One region of the Bacillus sp. Marseille-P3661 genome, then DNA from elsewhere that is predicted to be linked to it. Evidence: riboswitches for the same ligand, from Rfam matches in the RefSeq annotation. Region 1 holds a riboswitch; each other region holds the start of a gene.
What was found. Region 1 has a riboswitch for S-adenosylmethionine ahead of C1724_RS02480 (acetyl-CoA C-acyltransferase). Riboswitches for the same ligand answer to the same signal wherever they lie in the genome.
Positions count from the first base shown of each region.

Region 2: linked by a shared signal. The riboswitch ahead of C1724_RS01485 (methionine ABC transporter ATP-binding protein) and the one ahead of C1724_RS02480 (acetyl-CoA C-acyltransferase) in region 1 are both predicted to bind S-adenosylmethionine.
Region 3: linked by a shared signal. The riboswitch ahead of C1724_RS08295 (YezD family protein) and the one ahead of C1724_RS02480 (acetyl-CoA C-acyltransferase) in region 1 are both predicted to bind S-adenosylmethionine.

Region 1 is NZ_LT965953.1:549,855-553,138, forward strand. Features, by position in the region: gene C1724_RS02470 (D-alanyl-D-alanine carboxypeptidase family protein) at 1-405, opposite strand, end outside; gene C1724_RS02475 (urease accessory protein UreH domain-containing protein) at 600-1,331, shown strand; SAM riboswitch class I at 1,503-1,608, shown strand; gene C1724_RS02480 (acetyl-CoA C-acyltransferase) at 1,707-2,876, shown strand; gene C1724_RS02485 (sodium:solute symporter family protein) at 3,100-3,284, shown strand, end outside.
Region 2 is NZ_LT965953.1:324,114-327,397, forward strand. Features, by position in the region: gene C1724_RS01480 (O-acetylhomoserine aminocarboxypropyltransferase/cysteine synthase family protein) at 58-1,371, shown strand; SAM riboswitch class I at 1,505-1,612, shown strand; gene C1724_RS01485 (methionine ABC transporter ATP-binding protein) at 1,764-2,789, shown strand; gene C1724_RS01490 (methionine ABC transporter permease) at 2,782-3,284, shown strand, end outside.
Region 3 is NZ_LT965953.1:1,772,372-1,775,655, reverse strand. Features, by position in the region: gene C1724_RS08305 (chromate transporter) at 1-129, opposite strand, end outside; gene C1724_RS08300 (DUF2269 family protein) at 622-1,074, shown strand; gene C1724_RS26370 (hypothetical protein) at 1,233-1,340, shown strand; SAM riboswitch class I at 1,749-1,854, shown strand; gene C1724_RS08295 (YezD family protein) at 1,985-2,152, shown strand; gene C1724_RS08290 (sugar ABC transporter substrate-binding protein) at 2,604-3,284, shown strand, end outside.

The DNA.
Region 1 (3,284 bases):
AGCAGAACTCCCATCGAAGTGTTCAGCTATTGCAATTGCTGCATCATTACCAGAACTAATTAAGATTCCCTGCACAAGCTTATGCAAGGGAACTTGTTCACCAATTTCTAAATAAACTCGTGTACCTTCTATATTTCTTGCATTTTCACTTACTGTAACAAGATCATCTAAATCGCCTTCTTCAATTGCAATAATAGCTGTTGCAATTTTAGTTAAACTCGCTGGATATAATGATGTATTCCTGTTTTTGCTGTATAGAATAGATCCAGTATTTGCATCCATTAATACAGCTGCTTCACTATCAATCCTCAAACTTTCGTTTCCATCCTGAGCGAATATATTATTTGGAAGTTGCACTGTTAATAAAATATGAATTAACGTTAATAGAATTATTTTTTTTACCATGATTCCCCTTTCTCCTTAAAACTACAGTCTATAATAGTATTCGTTGCAATAGTGGTTTTTAGGTTCCAAAATTATATTAAAATTCCCATGAACTACATTGATTACTGTTTGGATTTTAAAAGAGCAGTATAATAATGGTAGGCAAGCTATATTCTTCGTGTGTGGCAAGTAGTGAAAGGGTGAGTGGGGATCAAATGTATGCGATACTAAGTCAAATCAGTAATTTCTTAAGCCAACCATTAATAAAATTAGCGTATGGATTTGAAGGGATCCCTATATTAGCTGCTTTATTTCTAGGACTGGTCGGTGCATTGGCTCCTTGTCAATTTACAGGAAATCTTGGAGCAATCACAATATATAGCAATCGTTCCCTTCAAGATAAAGTAGCTTGGTCAGACGTGATTTGGTTTACACTTGGAAAAATGGTTGTTTTCTCTGGGCTAGGTTTTATTGTCTGGCTATTAGGAAAGGAATTTCAAGACTACCTCACGTTAATTTTTCCGTGGATTCGAAAAGCAATCGGCCCTATTCTTATGTTAATTGGTGTGTTTATGCTTGGTATCATTAAAATGAATTGGACGTTAACACTCGGAAATATTCCGGAACGTTTAAAAGTGGGGAGAACAGGGGCGTTTTTTATGGGGGCAGGCTTTTCGTTAGGCTTTTGTCCAACTATGTTCATTTTGTTTTTTGTCACATTAATGCCTATTGTACTTTCTACTTCTTTTGGAGCTATTTTACCTAGTATATTTGCAATCGGTACTTCATTACCGATAATAATAGCGATCTTTTTAATTTGGTATTTTGATATGAGTGGGTCTGCTATGAAGAAAAAAGGAAGGAAAATAGGGACCATTATTCAAAGAACCGCGGGAGTGTTCATGATCGTCCTAGGAATTTTAGATACAATTGCATATTGGCTATAGGAAAATAAAAAAAGTTGCTCAAGGTTTCTTAATCTAACATTAACATCTCGCCACCCAGTAAAATACGTTTTAAAAAACACAAAAAAACTATTGACGTGCTGTTTATAGTTTGTTATTGTTTAACTTATCAAATTAACGAATAATTTTTAACAGTAAAAAAATAAATATTTACTCTTATCACGAGTAGGCTGAGGGATTTGGCCCTATGACGCCCGGCAACCGCCCTATATGGGAATGGTGCTACTTCCAACAGACAGGAATGTCTGAAAGATAAGAGGGCGAAGCCGCAATGGTTTATGACTTCAACCTCTTTCTTTGGAAAGAGGTTTTTTATATGGAAAAAATTAAAGTTATACGAAAGGATGGAGCGAGCATATGAATACGGTCATTCTAGAAGGGGTTCGGACACCTTTTGGGAAGTGGAAAGGCAGCTTAGCTGGTTTAGAGGCAAAGGAAATTGGGACTTTAGCTGTAAAAGAATTAGTAAAACGTGTACCAGAAGTGGCAAGTGAGGCGGATGGTGTTTTACTAGCTCAAGTACTTCAAGCGGGGCAAGGTCAGAATCCGGCTAGGAGAGTCGCAATCGATGCAGGCGTTTCGTTGTCAGTCCCCGCGATTACATTAAATAATGTTTGTTTAGCTGGTTTAGCTTCAATTTCGGATGCAGTGCGACGTATTCATTTTGGAGAAGGAGACTTATACATAACCGGTGGATTTGACTCCATGACAAATGCCCCGTACACGGCGCCATTTCGCAAGGAACAATCGATGGGACCACTGCAACTGACGGATACATTAATTAACGATGGTTTGTGGTGTTCGTTAGCAGACGACTCAATGGGCGTGTTAACAGATTTGAAAAATAAAGACTTTAAGATTGATAGAAAAGCTCAAGATGAATATGCACAGCTATCACAAGAACGGGCAGCTGCTGCGCAACAAAAAGGTTGGCTCCAAGATGAAATTGTTCCATTAATACTGAATGGGAAAACATTTACAGACGATGAAGGCATTCGACCCAATTCTACGTTAGAAAAACTAGAAACACTTCGACCGGCATTTGTCGAAGACGGTACGATCACAGCGGGGAATGCGTCTCAAATGACAGATGGAGCAAGTGTAGGAATTGTTTCCACCGAAAAGAAAGCAGAGCATCTTGGCAAAACACCTTTAGCACGAATTCTAGGATGGGCTGAAATTGCTGGTCCCGATACGAGTTTGCATACAAAGCCAGCGCAAGCCATTAAAGCGGTGTTGGAGAAGACCAAGTTAACTTTGAATGATATTGATTTATTTGAAATCAATGAAGCTTTTGCAAGTGTTGTTGTTGCAAGCTGCCGCGAGCTAGGAATTGGCTATGACCGAGTGAATGTTAATGGTGGCGCGATTGCCATCGGTCATCCGCTGGGTGGAACAGGATTTCGTCTTGTCCTAACAGTAGCGAAGGAGCTACAACGCCGAGGTGGCGGCAAGGGAATCGCATCGCTTTGCGGCGGTGGCGGCCAAGGCATGGCTGTTTTAATAGAAGTTCCAAAAAGCTGGTAGAAGTAAACCAAACCGAACGGTAATAAACGAAACTACTGCATTTTTAATAGCGTAAATACAAAAGACTGAAGATTTTTATAAACTGAATGTTTTTACTAGAAAAACAATTATGGAGGATGAAAACGATGATTTATACTTACTTTGCACTGATAGCCTTATGCTGGACCGTTGGATTAATTATATGGAAGAAATCTTATGTAACAAAAGAGGGGAGCGATAAATAATGCCTACAGTAACGGGGTCTTTATTTTGGACGATTATTATCCTATTGATTGGTTATTTTGGAGTTGTTGTTTGGATCGGGAAAAAAGGAAATCGTTTTAGTAAGTCAATGACAGGCTTTGCAACGGCTCGTGGAAAAGTAAATCCCATCGTTGTCGGCGCAAGCTTTGCAGCTTCGTACTCGAG
Region 2 (3,284 bases), 230 kb from region 1:
ATGTCACGTCTATTTTGATGATCAACTAAACATTATGTAAAAAGGGAGCTGGGTAAAATGAGTGAACAAAAAAATTATCGAATTGAAACATTAGGTATTCATGGTGGATTGCAATTAGATGAAGGAACACGTTCTCAAGGTACGGCTATATATCCTACAAATGCATATTTGTTTAAAGACACAGAACATGCGGCCAATTTATTTAATCTTTCCGAATCAGGTTATATCTATACAAGAATACATAATCCAACAAACACAGTGTTTGAAGAGAGAATTGCTCTTCTAGAAGGTGGTGTGGGTGCTCTTTCTGTATCAAGTGGTTCTGCAGCTATTACGATGGCTATTCAGAATATTGCCGAAGCTGGTGATGAAATTGTCGCCGCATCGACTCTTTATGGGGGAACATATAATTTATTCACACAAACGCTGCCGAAACAAGGTATTAAAGTGCATTTAGTTGATCCGACAGATCCGGAAAATTTCCGTGCAGCAATCACTGAAAAAACGAAAGCAGTGTTTGCAGAAACAATCGGAAATCCTAGCTTACAAATTTTAGATATCGAAGCGGTAGCGAACATTGCTCATGAAGCAGGTATTCCTTTAATTGTAGATAATACGTTTGCAACACCTTACCTTTGCCGTCCGATTGAGTTTGGTGCTGACATCGTCGTACACTCGGCAACAAAATGGATTTGTGGTAATGGAACAACATTAGGTGGAGTAATCGTTGATGGTGGAAAGTTTGATTGGAATTCACCGAAGTTCCCAGGTTTTACAACTCCTGATCCAAGTTACCATGGATTGGTTTACGCTGAAGCTTTAGGAGCTATTGCATATATTATTAAAGCGCGCGTGCAATTGTTACGTGACATGGGACCTGCGTTAAGTCCATTTAATGCTTTCCAATTAGCTCTAGGACTTGAAACATTACATGTACGTATGAAAGAGCATATTTCCAATACACGTCAAGTTGTAGACTATTTAGAAAAGCATCCAGGTGTTGAGTGGGTTCTACATCCGGAAAGTGACAGTCATCCTTCCAAGGATTTAGCTAAGAAATACTTCCCTAAAGGTGCCGGTTCTGTTCTTATTTTTGGTATAAAAGGTGGAAGAGTAGCTGGGCAAAAGCTGATTAATTCTGTTGAGCTTTGGTCACATGTAGCAAACGTCGGAGATTCAAAAAGCTTAATTATTCATCCAGCAAGTACAACACATTCGCAGCTAGATGAGGAAGGCTTAAAGAGCGCTGGAGTAAGAGAAGATTTAATTCGACTTTCAGTTGGTATTGAGAATGTCGAAGATCTTATAGAAGATCTTGAACAAGGATTAGAAAAAGCAACAGGATTACGATCACAAGCGGCGGCAAAGTAAAAGTATTATAAATATTTAAACAGTTATTCCGATATAGCAATTGTTGTTGACACCCAAATATAGAAATGCTAAAATTTCAATCGTGCTTATAAAACAATCAACCTAAATAAAAGTTTAATAGAATATAGTAAAACTCTTATCAAGAGAGGTGGAGGGAAGTGCCCGATGAAACCCGGCAACCGTCAAGGAAACTTGAAATGGTGCCAATTCACACAAAGTAATTTACTTTGGAAGATGAGAGAAAGGTTACAACATGAAGCCTTTCTGCTTGTCTGCAGAAAGGCTTTAATTTTTTTAGAATAAAAATACTAAGTTTCATTTAGGTGATAAAAATTGCGTTTAACCTAGTTCCATTAATGCAATAATAGGTATGAGAGAAGGTGGGTCGCAACATGATAACACTAAAAGGGATACAAAAAATATTTAAATCAGCCAGTGGTCTTGTCAATGCCGTTGACAATGTAGATTTACAAATCAGCCAAGGCGAAATCTTTGGAATTATCGGCTATAGTGGTGCAGGTAAAAGTACGTTAATACGACTTTTAAATCGTTTAGAACAACCGACAGCCGGGTCCATTGAAGTTGCTGGGCGAGACTTAACAAAAATTGGTGGAAGTGACCTAAGAAAAGCTCGCCAAGAAATCGGGATGATTTTCCAGCACTTTAATTTATTATGGTCAAGAACCGTTCGGGATAATATCGCGTTTCCTCTTGAAATTGCCGGTGTTGGGAAAGCGGAACGTCTAAAAAGAGTGGACGAGCTCATTAAGCTAGTAGGCTTAGAAGGCCGGGAGAATGCCTATCCTTCACAGCTAAGTGGCGGACAAAAGCAAAGAGTTGGGATTGCGCGTGCATTGGCAAATCGCCCGAAAGTACTGCTATGTGATGAAGCAACATCAGCTCTTGATCCGCAAACAACTGACTCTATTTTAGACCTGCTTGTTGATATTAACGAGAAACTTGGGCTGACGATAGTATTAATTACACATGAAATGCATGTCATCCGCAAAATTTGTCATCGTGTAGCTGTAATGGAGAATGGTCGAATCGTTGAACAAGGTGATGTTTTAGAGGTATTCCGAAAACCACAGCAATCCATCACAAAACGTTTCGTTCAACAAGTAACAGAGCCAGAGGAAACAAAAGAGACTATTGAGCATTTATTGGAAAATTACCCGAATGGTAAAGTTGTCCAACTTACATTTGTTGGTGAAGAAACAGAACAACCATTAATTACGTCTTTAATTCGTAATTTCAATATTAATGTTAATATACTTCAAGGGAAGATTTCACAAACACAAAATGGTGCTTATGGTACGTTGTTTGTCCATCTTGAAGGTAATAATGATGAGGTTGAAAAAGCAATTTCATTCATCCGCGAGCACCAAGTTGAAGTGGAGGTGATTGAACATGCTTGAAACCACACTACCTAATGTGAAATGGGATAATATGTGGGAGGCAACTGTCGAAACACTTTATATGGCAGGAATATCGGTACTTCTAACATTTATATTTGGTATTTTACTTGGATTACTATTGTTCTTAACATCAAAGGGTAACATTTGGGAAAACAAATTATTAAATGGGATTATTGCAGCATATGTCAATATATTCCGTTCAATTCCGTTTATTATTCTTATTATATTGCTAATTCCTTTTACTAAATTTTTAGTAGGTACAATGCTTGGAGCTAAAGCTGCGTTACCAGCATTAATTATCGGTGCTGCACCGTTTTACGCAAGAATGGTAGAAATTGGACTGCGTGAAATTGATAAAGGTGTTCTTGAAGCTGCTAAGGCAATGGGAGCCAAAACGAGTACGATCATTTTTAAAGTGCTGCTGCCAGAGTCAATGCCAGCGCTTGTATCAGGCATAACGGTAACTGCAATTGCTTTAGTTGGTTATACTGCGAT
Region 3 (3,284 bases), 1.2 Mb from region 1:
ACCCTCAATTTTGTGAGCATTTGCCCACATTCCTCCGAAAGTTGTCACTCCTATCCTAAAGAAACTTAAGGAAAGAGATAATAGACTGATTTGTGCTATTTTTATGGAATCGATGTTCTGTTCTTTCAAGGAAAACCCTCCTTTTTGGTAAATAAGAAGTGTACTAGTTTTATTATCTTCTTGCTTGTATGTTGCAATGAAAAAGTGTGCAGATATAAGAGTGCTTTAATAATATTTTTATTAGTAATATTTATTGTGATCTTTAGGAAATTAGGATTGTCGTGAAACAGAAATTCATGCTCTTATATAAATTGAATTTTTCAAAGAGTAATCGTCCAATGAGCCTGTATGTGAATTTTGAAAATGATGGAGAAATGTTATTCTCTTGATCCAGACTTTTCTATAAAAGTAGTGCCCTCCTTCAGTTTGACGTGTAGAGCTTTAGTAATATTAAATTGGACACAAACTGTTCCTGCATCCTAAGGATTTATAGAACTTTATGTCTACTTTTTTATTCAAATACTCAGGAATTTTGTAACAAAAAAAGTAAAAACTCATGGCTAAGCTACATATATATAATGGGTAACATCACATTGGTAATAAGAAAGTGAGGTTTTAGACATGAGTTTGTATGGCATAATCTTAGTAATTCATATCCTTGCAGCGGTTTGTGGTTTAGGTGCTGTGTTTGCCAACCCTTCAATCATGAAGAGAGGTACGAACGTGGAGAAGGCAAAACAAGCATTAGAAACAGCTAAAGACGTAGAAAAGTATGCGAAAATAGGAAGTATTACACTCCTCGTAACGGGATTAATATTGGGTGCAATTAATCCGTCTTTATTTACTCAAGCCTGGTACATTACTGCTTTAGTTATATATCTAGCTGTACAGCCAATCGTTGCTTATATGATCCCGAAAAGAGCAGAAAAGTTATATTTGATGTTACAAAACCAAGATAGCAACGAATTACCAAGTGATTTTATGCCAATTGCGATGCAAATCGGAAAGCTGGATAATATTGCTCGAGTTTCAGTTCTTATCCTAATTATCTTAATGTCACTTAAGCCATTCTAGGCCTCCGTCATGGGGGCTTATTTTATTTATTAATAGGTAATTATATACGGGGAGACAGGACTCTTTGGATCAATAAAAGATTTGATACTTGAAAGTGGGAAAGTTGCCAAAACTGAATATGAACATGTCACATCGGACGTTCCAAAGATCCAAGGGGTTTGAAAGGAACGGATATCCCTTTATTCGGAAGGATCACTGCGATTGCAGATGTTTTTGATGCGTTAAGTACCGTTCAGGTTTATAAAAAAGCTTGGAAATTGGTGTAGATCCTTAATTATTATCATGATGAAAAAGGAAAACACTTTGATTCAATTTTAGTGGATATTTTTCTTAAGAATGTAAATGGATTTTTAGCAATTAAAGAAACATATAGAGATTAAAAATCAAATTAAGGAAAAATAGATATTCTGAGTAACATCAGGGGTGTCTCACCTTCTTATTTGAAAAATAGCTCTAATTACTATCCGTTCATTAATAATTGTTTAAAATTAATTTGTAGAAAGTAAAAGCAAAAAAAAGATGGTTGACTTTTGCAAATTTTACATTTATTATTGTTTCTAAGTTGGAAATGTGAGTAACACACAAACTGCAATTCAATAATAAATTCTGTTGACACTTCCAATTTTTGGTTATAAACTAGATTTATATTTTTTGAAAAATTAAATACAAATAATTTCTTATCCAGAGAGGTGGAGGGACTGGCCCTATGATACCTCGGCAACAGACTTTAAATAAGTACTGTGCCAATTCCAGCAGGCTTACATGCTTGAAAGATAAGAAGAGCGCACTGTTTATATATGTCGTAAACAACCCTCTTCTTATGGAAGAGGGTTTTATTGTTGTTGAACTCATTTTGCTACTAGTCAACTAAGAGCAAAAAAAGTAAATGGTCATAAAGGGGGAATTAAAAGTGAATAGCTTAGATGAGACAAAAGTAAATCATATACTATCAACCCTAAAGGGAATCGAATACGGTTCTTTAGTTATTACGGTCCATAATGGAGAAATTACACAAATTGATGTAACTGAAAAAAAACGATTTACGCTAAAAAAAACCGAGAATAAAAATAATGGATAGAAGATATCTGCCGATTAGACCACTAAAGGCATCTTTATCCAATTCGTCTTATGTATTAGACGAATTGGTAAAGATGCTTTTTTTGTCCGAAAATTTGAAAAATATTAAATTTTAAGCGTACTTTTCCAGCTTCAGTGTCTAGCCCTCGGAGTCAAAGACGCATGGATGTGCATATCACGCTGTTGCCAAAGAAAGTGAGGTTTTAGCCGGGGGCTTGCCTGACATAGCTGATCAAGGCGTTGCGCTTTTCTAATTAATGTCCATCATAGACCAGTTAGTATATTTCCAAAGGATTCTCACTTTTTATAGTTATTTTTGATAGATATGAAATGCAAAAAAATTTGAAGGGGGTGGCCGGAATGAGGAAACTATAAAACTGATTTTGAAACACATACATTTCTTATTCACTCAGTGGTTCAGCAAATAACATACTAAATTTGGAGGGTTTTTTATGAGAATAAACAATTGGCTTAAGGGTATTATTTTTACTTTACTTTTACTACTAGTTTCAGCATGTAATGTCCAACTTGGTGGTGGTGATGGTACAGCAGACACAGATGCACCACCAAAAACAAATGATGAACACATAGATGTGGAAACTATTTCAACCGAGTTTACAGGTGTGGCAGATGGGCAGCCAGTACCGTCATTAGAAGGAAAGAATATCGGAGTGGCTGTCATTGGAACAACACATAACTTTGATCGTCAAGCATATCAAGGGCAAATTGACCGCATTAAAGAATTGGGTGGAAATCCAATCCCAGTTGATGGAGAGAGAAATGACCAAAAACATATAGCTGACATTGAAAACTTACTCACTCAAAAACCGGATGCGATTATTAAGGAGCTGGGTGATACCGCAGTGTATGAGCCAGTGATGAAAAAAGTACATGATGCCGGGATCCCAATTTTTACGATTGATCATCCTAGTCCATACAGTATTACGAACCACTTATCTGACAACTATTACATTGGAGAGTCACTAGCTAGAAAAATGTTTGAAGATATTGGTGGGGAAGGAACCATTGTTGTCTTTAATGGTTTTAGTGGGGTGCGTGTATGTGAAATTCGCTATGACATGATGAAGTACGTTGCCCAAGATTATCCAGGCATTAAATTTATTGAACCTGAG